Regions from separate parts of the Metabacillus sp. B2-18 genome, predicted to be linked through region 2. Evidence: riboswitches for the same ligand, from Rfam matches in the RefSeq annotation. Region 2 holds a riboswitch; each other region holds the start of a gene.
What was found. Region 2 has a riboswitch for thiamine pyrophosphate ahead of thiT (energy-coupled thiamine transporter ThiT). Riboswitches for the same ligand answer to the same signal wherever they lie in the genome.
Positions count from the first base shown of each region.

Region 1 (5,538 bases), 2.4 Mb from region 2:
TATCATTCCTATTGGTCTAAATGGATTTGATGGAGCAGAGTCTTTTACATTTCCTTGGATTGCTACGACAGAAGCGATAAGAATTGAATTAGGTTTTATTGAGCGAATAAGTTTTCTTTTCCTAGGATTATACATTAATGTTTCTTTAGCAAGTGTTATCCTTCATTGGCACGTAGGATTAGAGCAGTTAAAGGCCATTTTTCCAACTTTTAAATTTAAAAAAATAGATATAAAGCCATTTGTTATAGTTGGAGTTTTTGCTGTGTTAGCTATAATTGTTCAGCAATTTTTTCAGGAGAAAACAGTAGGAGAGATTGCAAAGGTGTGGATGATGCTCTTGTTACCTGCCCAGATTGCGGGCTTAGTCCTTTTGAAAATATTATCAATAAGAAAGGAAAAGCTCTTGAAATGAAAACCAGAATCTTAATGGTTGTTGCTGCTGCGCTCCTGTTCTTAGGTGGATGTGGTTATAAAGATATTGACCGCCGTTTTTTTGTTGTTTCGATAGGAGTGGACAAATCTGAAGATAAAGAGAATATGTATGATATCACCTTAAAGCTTGCGGTCCCATCTAGTGAAACAAAAACAGGAAGTAGTGAATCGCTAATAATGACCGAGTCTTCAGAAACGATCTCTGAGGCGGTAAGAATTATTAAGTCAAAAGTAGATAAAGAGTTAGATTTTAGTCATACAAAAATGATTATATTGGGTGAAAATGTAGTTGAAGACGACTTAACAAATATTTTAGATTGGTTTTATCGTAGACGTGATATTCAAGCTATTGCTTGGACAGCGGTAGGAAGTCCAACTGCTCTTTCAGTACTTGAAGTTGAACCTCCTGGAGAAAGAGTACCATCAAATTCATTATTGTTGAGTTTTGGAAACTTCGGAACAGAAACTCCCTATGTTACATCTGTTTATATTTTTGATTTTAGGAGAAGACAAACAGAAAGAGGGATTGATCCATTTCTACCAATTATTAAAACGGAAGAAGAAGCTTTCTCTATTAATAAAACAAGCCTGATATCAAATATGAAACAAGTCTTAGTTTTGTCTGAAGAAGAAACAAAATATTTTAATATGTTAAGAAATAGGGCTTCGAAGTTCGATATTAAGGTAGAAAAAGAGGGGAAACCCTATTTTGTTTTTTCAACAGATAAAATTAACGCAAGCTTTGATTTGAAAAGTAAAAAAAACAAAAGAGCTGCTATTTCTTATGATGTTCAACTAAGTGGGATTGTTGAAGAAGCTTTTGAAACGTTAGATGAAGGTCAGGCTAATGAGTATGAAAAAACGGTTAAAATTGAAGTTGAAGAACAAATTAGCAGCATGCTAAACAAGCTTCAAAAGGAAGAAGTAGACCCACTTGGTTTTGGATTAAGGTACCGTGCAACCGAAACAGGAAATGAATCTAATAAAGTAGAGAAGTGGGATGAAATGTATCCTGATGTTCAATTTAAAGTAAATGTATCAGTGGATATGAAGAATGTAGGCATTATACATGATCAGGAAGGTCATCCCGAATAAATATAGAGACAACTTTCCATCAGCTATGAACTTTCATATGAAAAAGTATGTAGCTTGACGGAGGGATTTTATGATAGTAATTGGAGCAGATAAACCACACCATGCTCACCGATTTTCAGCTATCACAACGAAATATCGGGAACATTTTCATATAATTGACGGATTTACAAGGGAAGTAAATGGTAATAGCTTTGATCGCCATAGCCATTTATATCGGGGAATTACGTCTTTTGAAAATAAACATTATCATCGATTTTATGGTGAAACAGGCCCTGCTATTCCATTACCGGGTGGAGGTCATTATCACTTATTTGAAAATCGAACTTATTATAATTATGACGAGCCGATCGATATTGAATATGGTGGTGTGCTGTATGGAGAAGGGGAACGTTCAAAACACGATCACCGATTTAAGGGAAGAACATATGGGATTGTGGGGGAAGATCCGCTTGCGAGAATGTCGTGTACGGGAATTACGACAAAATTAATTGACCATAAAGGCATCATGAAATAAGAGGCGGGTTTCCCCACCTCTTTATTTTCTTATCTATAAATCTTTGAACCACCGTCAATAAATTCCTTTGCCTTTTCTTTCATTCCCTCAGTTAATAACTCACGCTCAGTTTTACTTGAGTTATTACCTAATTCTCTAATATCATGTGATATTCTCATAGAGCAAAATTTCGGTCCACACATTGAACAAAAGTGAGCTGTTTTTGCCCCTTCAGCAGGTAAAGTTTCATCATGGTATTCTCTTGCTCTTTCGGGATCTAAAGAAAGATTAAACTGATCATTCCACCTAAATTCAAAGCGTGCCTTTGAAAGAGCGTCATCTCTGTTTTGGGCACCGGGATGGCCTTTTGCTAAGTCTGCAGCGTGTGCAGCAATTTTGTAGGCAATTACGCCTTCTCGAACATCTTCTTTATTTGGCAAACCTAAATGTTCCTTTGGTGTTACATAGCAAAGCATAGCTGTTCCAAACCAGCCAATCATCGCAGCACCTATAGCAGAAGTAATGTGATCATAGCCTGGAGCAATATCAGTAGTTAACGGACCTAAAGTGTAAAAAGGAGCTTCTTTACAAATCTCCTGCTGCTTTTCAACATTCTCTCTTATAAGATGCATTGGAACGTGACCAGGACCTTCAATCATTACTTGAACATCATAGTTCCATGCAATTTTTGTTAATTCACCCAAAGTTTCCAGCTCAGCGAATTGGGCTTCATCATTTGCATCGGCAATAGAACCAGGTCTTAATCCATCACCTAAAGAAATGGAAATATCATATTTTGAGAGAATTTCACAGATATCACGGAAGTGAGTATATAAGAAATTTTCTTTGTGATGAGCTAAACACCATTGTGCTAAGATAGAGCCTCCTCTTGATACAATTCCTGTGGTCCGCTTAGCTGTTAAAGGGATATATCTAAGAAGAACTCCAGCATGAATAGTAAAATAATCAACCCCTTGTTCAGCCTGTTCAATTAGCGTGTCACGATAGACTTCCCATGTTAAATCTTCAGCAATTCCATTTACTTTTTCCAATGCTTGATAGATAGGTACAGTACCAACAGGAACAGGGGAATTTCGGATAATCCATTCACGGGTTGTATGAATGTCTTTTCCAGTTGAAAGGTCCATTATCGTGTCTGCTCCCCACCTGGTTGCCCATGTCATTTTTTCAACTTCTTCTTCAATTGAAGAGGTAACAGCAGAATTCCCAATATTAGCATTAATCTTAACATGAAAATTTCTCCCGATAATCATTGGCTCAGTTTCGGGATGATTAATGTTAGCCGGAATAATAGCACGGCCTGATGCAACTTCTTCACGTACAAATTCGGGGTCCATTTGCTCCCTGATCGCAATAAACTCCATTTCAGGTGTAATAACCCCGTTTCTAGCGTAATGAAGCTGTGTTACTCGGTTACCGTCTTTTGCCACCAAAGGGTGTATGTGATTAGAGGGAAAGACCTCAATGTTTGTATGGTCACTAGAAGCTTTATATCCGTTATCTTCGGGCTTAGTTTCGCGTCCCTCATATTGCTTAACATCATTACGAGCAAGGATCCATTTTTCTCTCACTCTTGGTAAGCCTTTTCGAATATCAATTTCAGCAGTTATGTCGGTGTAAGGTCCACTCGTATCATAGACTTGAACAGGTGGATTAACTTCTTCAACATATGTATTCTTCGTTATGCTCTGGGAAATTTCCCTTACAGGAACTTGAATGTCAGGATTACTACCTTGTACATAAACTTTTTTACTTCCGGGAAATGGCTGTTTAATTGTTATCTTCATGCTTTCTCCTCCTTGAAATGAAAGTGATCGATTCAACATCAGCGGAAGGCAAATAAAAAACGGGTTCTGAAATTCAGAACCCGTTCAATGGTAGTAGGTAAAAATTGTAAAAGGGTGCGCGCATATCCCTTTACAATTGTCGCTACTTCCCTACGCTGGTATCATCCAGATCAGGTTCAAAGGGTCAAAGAACTTCAAACGCGTTCCTCTCTCAGTCCAGGCTAATGGACTCCCCTAGTAGAAAATGGTAATTTAATTAAAATCAGTTATAATCATATCATAATTGTTCATGTAGTCAACAGAATTTTTTGAAAAATAGGAGGGATTTGAGTTACCCTTATCTTTTCATCAATTGTCGATGGAGCTTCTCCATACGGACCTGCCATTCTTCAGAAAGTTCCCTAAGAGATAAAATCTTTTCAATTTGGGATAGATTCTCTTTATGATGGAAAAATGTATGGTGAATGGCAGCTACTGAAATGCCTGCAGGATGTTTTTTTATCAGTTTAATACTTGAATCCGAAGAGATCCTCCCTACCTCTAAAACACGAAAGAAATAACCGGTAAAACCATGTTCAACGATCTTATTTAATATTGTGTTGATATTGGTATATTTGTTAATAGTTGAACATGGGAATCTTCCTTGTGAAACTTGAACTACAACTTCACCAATTTGATAAATATCGCCTACGCAAACATCTGTTTCTTTCATACCTGAAACTGTTAGATTTTCTCCAAAAGCCGCCTTTGGTAAAGATTGTTTGTAAAGATTCTCCCAAAAATCATAATGTTCGTAGGGATAAACACAAATTACACGTTCAGACCCTCCATGGTAATCGTGGTTTGCTACATCATCGTCTAAAATATGGCTTGATTTTACCTCAAGTTTTTCTACTTGATTTTTACATATCCCTGAACGAAATTCTTTTCCTTTATGTATAAGTGTTGTTGGTTTTCCTTTACTAAGCCAAATAATTTTTTGATTCAATAGTATCACTTCCTCATGTATTTATCATTGTGTCTATAATAGAAAAAAATACACCAAAACCTTATTAAATGGTGTATTTTTAAGAAAGCTATTTTATTTTTTCTTATTAAGAGGTGAAGGATTATTTTTGTTCATTTCAATATTTAATAATTCATCTAAGTTTTGACTAGCAACCAATGTTCGATGTGAACTAATTCCATCTTCTTTGGCGATTGAAAACATTCTTTTTCGGTATTCTTCTATAACTGCATCTAGCGATTTCACACTGAACACCTCGCAATTTACATATATAGGTGGTAAAAAGTCCTATTAAATCTATTATCGGATATTTTTGTCAATTGTAAATAGAGAAATATGCTTTTAATGTATAATTTTTTGAAAATATTAAAAAAAGTAGGGTTAACAAAAGTGGAATGAGGAGATAAGGGGAAATATCAACTGTTATGTTTTATTGAGGGAAGCTAGAATTAATCGCTGCAGCAATATTATTATGTGTTGTCTGCAGCGATATATGATTAATTCCTACCACGTCCAAACCTAAATTGTGCATTCAACTGACCTTGTAGCATTTTTTTTCTAACATCTGCTTCACTTTCACGTTTCCTTTCTTTTAATCTCATTTCTTTTAAGATTTCAGTAGTTTGTACACCGTCCTCTCGTTTATCTGCAATGTCCATTAGTGTCTCAATATCAGAAAACGAATATTTTCTAGTTCCTCGTTC
Region 1 is NZ_CP088245.1:1,524,141-1,529,678, forward strand. It holds gene LPC09_RS07695 (GerAB/ArcD/ProY family transporter) at 1-412, shown strand, start outside; gene LPC09_RS07700 (Ger(x)C family spore germination protein) at 409-1,527, shown strand; partial or broken gene LPC09_RS07705 (YmaF family protein) at 1,582-2,041, shown strand; gene thiC (phosphomethylpyrimidine synthase ThiC) at 2,071-3,828, opposite strand; TPP riboswitch at 3,959-4,074, opposite strand; gene LPC09_RS07715 (MOSC domain-containing protein) at 4,166-4,816, opposite strand; gene LPC09_RS07720 (aspartyl-phosphate phosphatase Spo0E family protein) at 4,910-5,080, opposite strand; gene LPC09_RS07725 (MerR family transcriptional regulator) at 5,332-5,538, opposite strand, start outside.
Region 1: it holds a riboswitch for thiamine pyrophosphate, as region 2 does, so the genes downstream of both, thiC (phosphomethylpyrimidine synthase ThiC) here and thiT (energy-coupled thiamine transporter ThiT) in region 2, are expected to answer to the same signal.

Region 2 (5,538 bases):
CTCCTTTGTCTCAAGACATAAGATCAAACTTAATATCTTGATTAACATTTATTAAGAGAATCACTAAACTAAGCGTTTAAACTCAGTGAATTACTTGAATTGTTTTCGTTATCTAGTTTTCAAGGAACATAAAACACAGGATGTTCAAATGCACTTTGCATTTAGACTCCTATGTATTGAGTCTTACTTATATAGAAAGATCAGAATGATCTCTCAAAACTAAACAAAATACCAAGCGTGCCTCATTTTCCTTAGAAAGGAGGTGATCCAGCCGCACCTTCCGATACGGCTACCTTGTTACGACTTCACCCCAATCATCTGTCCCACCTTAGGCGGCTGGCTCCTTACGGTTACCCCACCGACTTCGGGTGTTACAAACTCTCGTGGTGTGACGGGCGGTGTGTACAAGGCCCGGGAACGTATTCACCGCGGCATGCTGATCCGCGATTACTAGCGATTCCGGCTTCATGCAGGCGAGTTGCAGCCTGCAATCCGAACTGAGAATGGTTTTATGGGATTGGCTTGACCTCGCGGTCTTGCAGCCCTTTGTACCATCCATTGTAGCACGTGTGTAGCCCAGGTCATAAGGGGCATGATGATTTGACGTCATCCCCACCTTCCTCCGGTTTGTCACCGGCAGTCACCTTAGAGTGCCCAACTTAATGCTGGCAACTAAGATCAAGGGTTGCGCTCGTTGCGGGACTTAACCCAACATCTCACGACACGAGCTGACGACAACCATGCACCACCTGTCACTTCGTCCCCCGAAGGGGAACCTTCTATCTCTAGAAGTAGCGAAGGATGTCAAGACCTGGTAAGGTTCTTCGCGTTGCTTCGAATTAAACCACATGCTCCACCGCTTGTGCGGGCCCCCGTCAATTCCTTTGAGTTTCAGTCTTGCGACCGTACTCCCCAGGCGGAGTGCTTAATGCGTTTGCTGCAGCACTAAAGGGCGGAAACCCTCTAACACTTAGCACTCATCGTTTACGGCGTGGACTACCAGGGTATCTAATCCTGTTCGCTCCCCACGCTTTCGCGCCTCAGCGTCAGTTACAGACCAGAGAGTCGCCTTCGCCACTGGTGTTCCTCCACATCTCTACGCATTTCACCGCTACACGTGGAATTCCACTCTCCTCTTCTGCACTCAAGTTCCCCAGTTTCCAATGACCCTCCACGGTTGAGCCGTGGGCTTTCACATCAGACTTAAGAAACCGCCTGCGCGCGCTTTACGCCCAATAATTCCGGACAACGCTTGCCACCTACGTATTACCGCGGCTGCTGGCACGTAGTTAGCCGTGGCTTTCTGGTTAGGTACCGTCAAGGTACCAGCAGTTACTCTGGTACTTGTTCTTCCCTAACAACAGAACTTTACGACCCGAAGGCCTTCATCGTTCACGCGGCGTTGCTCCGTCAGACTTTCGTCCATTGCGGAAGATTCCCTACTGCTGCCTCCCGTAGGAGTCTGGGCCGTGTCTCAGTCCCAGTGTGGCCGATCACCCTCTCAGGTCGGCTACGCATCGTTGCCTTGGTGAGCCGTTACCTCACCAACTAGCTAATGCGCCGCGGGTCCATCTGTAAGTGACAGCTAAAAGCCGTCTTTCAATTTTGAACCATGCGGTTCAAAATGTTATCCGGTATTAGCTCCGGTTTCCCGGAGTTATCCCAATCTTACAGGCAGGTTACCCACGTGTTACTCACCCGTCCGCCGCTAACCTCAGGGAGCAAGCTCCCATTGGTTCGCTCGACTTGCATGTATTAGGCACGCCGCCAGCGTTCGTCCTGAGCCAGGATCAAACTCTCCAATAAAGAGTTGATATAGCTCATAATAACTTGTACTATAAAAGTACATTACTTACTTTTGTTAATCTCAGTAAGATTAACTTTAGCACGCTTGGTTTTGTTTAGTTTTCAAAGATCATTTCAAGCTCCGTTTCAGAAGCGACTTAACCAATATAACATTTAGTAATCTTCTCGTCAACACCTATTTTTTCGTGTTGTTTTTTTGTCTGCTTCAGAAGCGACGTTTAATAATATATCACGTTTATTTTATAAACACAAGCACTTTTAAAAAAATAAAAAAGATGACAATCAGCCACCTTCATTCATTGCCCCTCTATAATATTGTTCTTCAAGCAAAGATATATTCTCGCGCTCTTTTAATTTACCTTCTTTATCTAAAATATCCTTTAATAATTTAAATGCTAAAATTTCAGGGGGGGTAATATCTTTCTTTAATGCTTCTGTGAGTATTAAAGGTGCTAACTCAATATGATATTCACAGAGTTCTTTACATTTATATAGTATTTTATCATCTTCCTCACTTTGAGCATAATACATTTTAACTAATTCCTGGTGGGCACGGTGCAAAATAAAAGGACGCTTCGTACGGTTAATGATTTCAATTAATAATTTTTCAGCAAGAAGATATTCCTTTGATTCAAAAGCCCAAGAAACATTTCCTAATAAAAAACCACAATCACTTCTTTTTGTTTTGGCATGACTGTCAGGGTGATCTAAATCCTTAGGCTGAATCCTTCCTCCAAAGGACCACTTTATACAATTTCTAATAAATGCTCTTTCATAACTTTGAAGACTATCCCAAAAATCATCAAGTTCTAATTGATGAATAATACCACCGTATTGTCTTTCTATTTTTGCTACTTTCATTTGTTTTATTAGTGCTGGATTTTTAAAGTTGAATAGTTTTTTAATACCCATACATTCACCTCTTGGACAATTCTGATGAATTATATGTTTTATTCTCACCTTTCATTACACTGTAGACTAAACTCTTATTTATTCTATATTTATAGTTGTAGTAAGCACAGAGATCCTGTATAGTAATGACTAAAATAAATATTTAAACCACAAGGGGAGCCTTTAAGCTGAGATTGAATGTTTACCATTCTAACCCTTTGAACCTGTTAGTTAATACTAGTGTAGGGATGTGGAAGATCATGTTTAAAGTAATGCTTGGATTATATGATCATTCCAATCATTGCTTTTTTATTTTGAGGCTAAAATAAGGTTGCCTTTTGGTTTGATGTAAAAGAGAGGTAATTAGTTTGCGAGGAAATCAACGTTTATTATTTTTAATCGAAGTTGCAATGTTAGCTTCACTGGCCTTTTTACTTGATTTATTATCAAGTGTTATTGGTAAGTTACCACAGGGCGGTTCCATTTCACTGGGCATGATCCCAATTTTTATCATTGCTTATGGTTGGGGAATAAAAGGAGGACTTCTAACTGGTTTGTTACTAGGCCTTTTACAAGCTGTTCTTGGTAATCCTTATATTGTCCATCCTGTTCAAGGGTTTCTTGATTACTACCTGGCATTTACTGTTGTTGGGTTTAGTGGAGTCTTCTTCAAGCAGATTCAAAACGCTTTTCAAAATAATAGTAAAAAATTAGCGATTCTTTATATAACACTTGGGGCATTACTTGGAAGCTTACTAAGAATGGTCGCACATGTTGTTGCGGGTGTTGCATTTTTTGCGTCGTTCGCACCTGAAGGTACTCCTGTACTAACATACTCTATTGTTTATAATGCTTCTTATATGATTCCAACAATGATCGTTTCTGCAATTGTTGTTAGTTTACTATTAGTAACTTCTCCTAGATTAATAATAAGAAAATAACTCTAACAAAACCTTGGCCCCTCGCCAAGGTTTTTCTATTTTTCATAAATAATTAGTAATCATCATAGTAAACACTATTAACTCTATGAAACCCCTTATTACCTTATCTCTCCGCACGAATAAATTCTACTTTGTAGAAAAACATTCATATTTTCAATTCTTTCGGCATCTATTAATAGAAATAATAGATTTATAAACGGAGGAAAAAGAGATGACTATATCTTATGGAATTATATTATTAACATTATTTCTATCACTATTTCATTTCTCTTATGGCTATAAAGAGGCAATTCGAATTAGTAATGAAGAGGGTCCTGTTCAAGGCTTGTCTTTAATATTTAGCATTCCTTTAGGTTTTACCTTTGCTTACTTATGTTCGATTTTCTACATTTCATCTTAATTTTAAAAACTCGTCAAACGGCGAGTTTTTTTGAAAAATCTTATGCACGTCCTTACCTTCAAACGTCATTTTTACCACTCCTGCTTCATAAATATCAATAAAGATTCACCTTTGCAGGAGGTTGCTTTGGAGACATTTAAATTGGTATGTAAAAACCTTATATACTCCAGCTTTACTCTTATTTTACTATTTGTATGTTTTGTTTGTTTCCATTTATTTTTTCACATTAAAGTCAGTTTTGCTTTCAGCATCATTATGACATTAACATCTTTTGCTTTATTCTGTTTCTTTGTCTATATTTTGATAACTTTGAAAAAGACATTTACCTTTTGGTTTTTTAAAGGGCGGAGTGGCATTGTTTCTTTTATGATCATTACAACATTCACTTTCTTTTTTTCCATCTACTTTTTTTCCATCAATCTTATGATATCTAGTGAGTTGGGAGGAAATTTAACACTTGAGGAGAAGTACCAGCTTTATTTAATACCTTTTCAATCAAATAAAGTAACCATTGCAGATTATCAAGCGATGAAGAAGGATAAAATGGTGAGCTCATACAAAAATGTAATGATTTATTATGAAACACATGAGAAAGAGCTAATCCCAATTATAGAGGATGTTCTAAATCGTGCTGATGAACTTACAACAAATCTTTTGGGTGATGTCCACGATAACGAGATTGATCTTATTCTTCATTCTTCTATAGAAGATCTTTATGAAAAAACCTCCTTAGTTCAGACTATGGGCTACTTTGACGATCCGAATGATATTGTCGGGATTGCCATAACGGACTTATCAGATATCGTCTCAAATCAAATGCCACAATCATTTTATTTCCAAAGCACCATTTTACACGAATATACTCACTATCGATTACAAGCTTATATTAAAGAGCAAGAACTTTACGTCTATAGAATTCCTCTATGGTTTCATGAGGGAGTTGCAGAGTATGTTGGTATGTATAACGTTGCACATCGCTATTATCCCTTTCAAGAAACCTCATTTTCCCATCTTGTGACACATAAAGACTGGGAAAAATATCGTCTAGAAGATTATGATGTTTATTTGCAAAGTTATTATGCAATTAAGTATCTCGTTGATCAATTCGGAGAATCAATTCTTAAATCAATCATTATAGAAACGGCAAAAACTAATGATTTTAATGAGGGATTTACTAAAGCAACTGGTATTACCATAGAAGATTTACAATCACAGTATATTAAAGAAGAGAATCAATCACTCCAAACAAAAAATGAAAGCCTCCAGCATTAGCTGGCAGGCTTTAGTTCTTTGCGCATGTATTTTTTTATTTGTTTTTCTAATACAAAAAGCATAATCCCAACCATAATAATACTTCCTCCCACTACTTGAGATGGAATCATTTTTTCTCCTAAAAAGAAATATGCAAGGATTATTGAACCAACTGGCTCGAACAAAATCATCACGGATATTGTATTTGTGCTAACCCATTTTAAAGACCAATTGAATAATGAGTGTCCG
Region 2 is NZ_CP088245.1:3,887,402-3,892,939, forward strand. It holds rRNA gene LPC09_RS19765 (16S ribosomal RNA) at 256-1,806, opposite strand; gene LPC09_RS19770 (hypothetical protein) at 2,089-2,718, opposite strand; TPP riboswitch at 2,861-2,963, shown strand; gene thiT (energy-coupled thiamine transporter ThiT) at 3,066-3,638, shown strand; gene LPC09_RS19780 (hypothetical protein) at 3,850-4,038, shown strand; gene LPC09_RS19785 (peptidase MA family metallohydrolase) at 4,405-5,310, shown strand; gene LPC09_RS19790 (DMT family transporter) at 5,307-5,538, opposite strand, start outside.

Region 3 (5,538 bases), 2.2 Mb from region 2:
TGTTTTATCTGCAATTTTTAACATAACATCATCCTCCTCCTACAAAATGAACTAATTCAATTTCATCACCATTTGAAATGGTTGTGTTTTCGTATTGATCTTTTAAAACGATTTCGCGGTTATGCTCGACAATAACAAGTCGATCTTCTAGCTTGTAAAACGCCAGTAGATGTTGAATTGTTTTAACATCTTGCTTTAAATCAACAAGTTCACCATTCAATTTAATACTCATGAAATCACCTCGCTGTTTGAGTAAGCTTTCTCGTTAAAGAAAAAGCATGAACATACTCTTCGTTTTGCTTTCTTTTTAAAATAAGATCTCTAATCATTGTTCCTGTTTTAGGGGCAAGCAAAATTCCATTTCGATAATGTCCTGCTGCAAAGTAGATGTTCTCATCAAGAGGATGCTGTCCAATATAAGGCTTTCCATCATCTGATTGCGGCCTTAATCCAGCCCAAGTATCTATCAATTTAGCAGAAGTAATACTTGGCATCATCGGAGTAATTTTTTCGATTAAAGACTGAATTCCACCAAGAGATGGAGTTGTACTCCAATCATTCTCAACCATTGTGGCCCCTACCACAAACCTTCCATTACCCTTCGGAACGATGTAACAATGATCATAGAAAAGAGTCTTTTTCAGATCTAAGTGGTCTCCTTGAACAGAAAGACATTCACCCTTAACTGGCTTCATACTGACATCAAGTCCTAATTGTTTAAAAAAGTGACCACTCCATACTCCATTCGCTATGACTACTTTGCTACAAAGATAATCTCCTTGTGGTGTTGATAGCGTGTATTCATTCGTAGCTGTTTTCTTAATAGAATGAACAGGTGTATTTTCTTTAAAGGTTGCTCCTAGTAAACTAGCAGATTTCGTAAATGCCGCACATACATGTATAGGAGAAACATGACCATCTTCTGGTATATAGAGCGCTCCTACGATCGAATCAGAAACATGTGGTTCATTTTGTAAAACTGTTTCTTTCGTGTGCCATTCTAATGTTTCGTAGGTATCAACAGCTTTCTTCAAAACTTTCGCTTCATTTTCTGTCATTGCTAGCTTATACATTCCTTTGTCAACTAGCTGAATATCTATCTGTGACAATTCTGAAAGTTCATCACGCAAAATGTGATAGTGTCTTTGGCTTTCTTTCGCAAACTGAAAAAAAGCATCATTGTTTTCCAATTCAGAATTTGCACCAAGCATGCCTGCAGCTGCACATGTAGCACCTGTACCACCTTTATGGCTATCTAATACAAGAACGGAGATTCCCTCTTTTGCAAGCTGATAAGCAATTGACTGTCCAATAATACCACCGCCAACAATTCCTACATCATATTGTTTTTGCATGGTAACCCCCCTCTTTTAAAGTGGTTAAAGCTCCGATTGGATCACTGGTCCCCATAACATAGGACATAACAGCAACACCATCAACGCTTACGTTGTTAAGCAACTTAATTGTATTAGGAGTAATGCCTCCAATCGCAATAACTGGAATGGTAATGTGCTCACAAATTTCAGCTAATTGTTCTACACCCCTTGGAGGTAATGCTGCTTTTGAATTTGTTTCAAAGATGTGACCAAATAACAGGTAATCAGCTCCCGCTTCCTCACATCGTAAAGCTTCTTCTAGCGAATGGACGGACCGTCCAATTCTTACGTGTGAATCAAAAGCTCTTACTACTTCAACAGGAAGGCCGTGTCCTGGTAAATGAACATTAGGGATATTATGTAATAAAGCAACATCAAGTCGATCATTGATCACAAGTTTTTCCTTCGGTACACCCCGCTGAAGCAAATTTGACACAAGTAACATGATGTCTGAAGCCGTTTTTTGTTTTTCCCGGATATGAATATAATCCACATCTTGATGGAGCATCGTAAGTTTCACTGTTAATTCATTTACCGTTTGCTTGCCATCTGTAATGACATGAAATTCCACTTTTTTCACCTTAATTCTTAGATAGTAAAGTTTTATAAGACGCAAAAAACCACTTTCCAATAGGGAAAGTGGTTTACATACACAAATAACCATGCTGTAGCCACTTCCCTACGCTGGTATCATCCAGATCAGGTTATAAGGGTCTTAAAGTCACACTTTAATCTCAGCCTCTATTTAAGGCTCCCCTAGCGGTTGTTTTGTTTCTCTCGTATTTACTTATTTCTATCATACCAAATGTTTGGAAACTTTCAAGAGTAAGATACCCTGATGTTTTTTAATTGATAAAAATTATATCAATTCCAACTCATGTTTAAGTTCATTTACATATTCTCTAGAGCCCGTCACAATTAGACGGTCTCCTAATTTCAGGTCTGTATCTCCATGTGGAACAATCGAATCTTTGCCTCTGAAAATACGGACAAAAATAATGTCTCCTGTAAACGGAAAGTTTCGTAGCAGGATGTTATCGTATTTTGCATTATTTAAGTTAATTTGATATAGAGTTGTTTCCTGATTTGTTAAGATTCTCATGACACTTGGCGCTTCAATTAAAGCACGAAGCATCGTTTTTGTTGAAAGAAGTGTAGAGAAAATATCAATACCTTCATCCTTTAATTGACTTGCTAAATCAGGTGAAGCCACACTGGCAATCACTCGGTCAACTTGCTCATTTTTTGCAGATAAGGCTATATCGGCATTTCGTTGTTCATCACCAGTAGCCACAACGATTAAGTCTACATCAAATGCGTTTTGTTCTTTTAATGTTTCAACCTGAAAATTATCAATTTCTCTAATTTCAAACAATGATTCAGAGATTTGTTTATCAATTTTATCTTGTTGAATATGATAAACCGTTGTTTCATAAAGATCTTGGTTTAGCTCTCTCGTAACAGGCAGTGACATTTGATTGGCACCAATAAAGGCAACCTTGATTTTTGTTGGCTTGCCATCGCTTTTTGGGAAGAGCTTTTTAAAGAAAATCGGAGTTACTATACTTGTAATAACAGCAACTAAAATAAGTGCACCTGACATTTCAGCTGTGATAATCTCCATTCTTTCCCCAATCGTAGCAGCAGCAATCACTAGAGAAAGCGTTGATGTTAAGAGAAAACCAGCTGCAAGTGTTGTTTTGCCATCATACCATCTTTTCAAATAATAAACAGGCAAAACCTTAGAAATCAGAAGTGCGATAAATAATAATGGAATAAGCAGGAAGATTTTAGGGTCTTTAAACAATGCCCAAATATCTAAATCAACTCCAACCATTACAAAGAAAATCGGAATAAGAAATCCATATCCGAAAGAATCAAGCTTTTGAACCATTTCTTTGTTAGGAGATAATAGCGAAACTAGCACACCTGCTAAAAAAGCTCCTAAAATATTTTCGGCACCAATTGTTTCGGAAATGGCCACTAATAAAATAATTAAGGTAAAAACAGCTCGTGTTCCAATTTGAATCGTCCCTTTTGACATTGTTTCGATGAATGAACGATTCATAAATGTTTTTCCTAAGAAATAGAGCCCAACACCTGCTCCAAATAGAACTAATAACAACCAGGTATTGTTGTCTCCACCACCATAAATGGAAGCAAAAACAGCAAGAAGCACCATTGTGACTAAGTCAGCTATAACAGCCACAAGTAAAATAATTTGACCAATATTTGATTTCATAATTCCTGCATCTTTTAATGTAGGAACTACTACCCCTAGAGAAATAGTCGAAATAATTAAGGTCATTAAAAACGCGTTATCCATTAACCCAATCCATACAAAGATGTAGGATAATAATAAGGATAGAGCAAAAATCCCAACAAATATGATAAGTGAAACAAAAAACGCATTAGGTGCATCCTTACCTGAAGGAAGCTTTTCCTTTTTCTTTCCTCCTGCAAAAGCTGTAAAGTCTATTTCAAGACCACTAAGAAACATTAAGAAAATAAATCCAAGCATTGATAATGTCTCAAGCCACATATCCTGGTGGACAACATCAAAACCACTTTTTCCAATAATTAACCCAACGATAATTTCGGCTACGACGACTGGCATAAAGTTTAGCTTTAGTCGATGTAGCAAAATAGGGGTTAGAAATGCTGCGAGAATAACAATAACTAATGAAGTTACAGATGCTCCATGCATCGTATCCCTCCTTTATCTTAAATTCATGAACATATAAAAGTTAGTAATTCCAGCGAAGAATGTATACCTTCTATCATATACAACCTAGAACATAACTTGTAACAATATGCTCTAAAGCTGGAAACTAGTTAAATTAAATATTGCATAAACAATGTCGCCATACCAAAATAAATTAAAATACTAATAATATCATTTATAGTTGTAATAAAAGGACCAGATGCAACAGCCGGATCCACCTTCAATTTATGCATAATTAATGGAATAAAGGCACCAGAAATCGTCGCTACAGTTAGTGTAGCCAAAATTGAGATACCTACTAGTGCACCTAAAAATAGATCCCCTTGCCATACAAAAACAACAACAGTCACAACCGCACCACAAATGGCCCCTGTTATTAAACCTGTACCTGCCTCCCGAACGATCATCTTACTAAGATTTTGATCTTCAGTATCACCAAGTGAAATTCTTCTAACAGCAACGGCTAAAGCCTGTGTTCCTGTGTTTCCTGCCATACCGGCAATTAAAGGGATAAACACGGCTAAAATAGCAACTTTCTCTAATGTTGCTTCAAATCGACCAATTAAACTTGCTGTAAACATTCCAAGAAATAATAATATAATTAACCATGGCAATCTTTTTTTGGCAGCAGAAAACGGTCCTCTATCAGTGGAGTCAACGTCAGATACCGCAGCAAGCTTTGAATAGTCATCACTTGCTTCTTCATCAATAACATCGACGATATCATCAACAGTGATAATTCCTAGCAGATGTCCTTGAAAATCAACGACTGGGAGTGCAAGGAAGTTATAGTCTTTCATTTTTCTTGCAACTTCTTCTTGATCTTCCGCAACACTTACCGAGTAAACACGTTCATTCATAATATCTGAAATCATCGTGTCAGGCTCACTAATAATTAAATCTCTTAACGAAATAACACCAGCAAGCTTTTCATCTTCATCCACAACGAATACATAATAAATTGTTTCAGCGTTCGGAGCTTCTTTCTTTAATATTTGCATGGCAGAATGAACCGTTTGATGAGCATGAATGGAGATATACTCCGTTGTCATGATACTCCCGGCTGTATATTCTTCATAATGAAGCAACTCTCGTATTTCTTCAGCTGCTTCATCGTCCATTATTGTTAAATAACTTGCAACCTGATCTTTATCAAGCTCATTTAAAACGTCAACGGCATCATCTGCATACATCTGTGCAAGCATTTGAGCAGCAAACGTTGGATCCATTTCTGATAAGTAAGTTTGATACAGACCATCTTCATCTTCAATATTTTCAAAGACCGCTGCCATTTCTTCTGGAGAAAGAAAATGATAAACAGTCTGGCGATCTTCTGGGTCAAGCTTAATAAAAAAGCTGGCCTGGTCGTAAGGATGCTGCTCTAAAAACACGGAACGAAAATCATCCATATTTTTCTGAGTAAGTGCTGTAAGCAGC
Region 3 is NZ_CP088245.1:938,492-944,029, reverse strand. It holds gene LPC09_RS04945 (thiazole synthase) at 1-24, opposite strand, end outside; gene thiS (sulfur carrier protein ThiS) at 29-232, opposite strand; gene thiO (glycine oxidase ThiO) at 237-1,355, opposite strand; gene LPC09_RS04930 (thiamine phosphate synthase) at 1,339-1,992, opposite strand; TPP riboswitch at 2,036-2,144, opposite strand; gene LPC09_RS04925 (monovalent cation:proton antiporter family protein) at 2,236-4,083, opposite strand; gene mgtE (magnesium transporter) at 4,212-5,538, opposite strand, start outside.
Region 3: it holds a riboswitch for thiamine pyrophosphate, as region 2 does, so the genes downstream of both, LPC09_RS04930 (thiamine phosphate synthase) here and thiT (energy-coupled thiamine transporter ThiT) in region 2, are expected to answer to the same signal.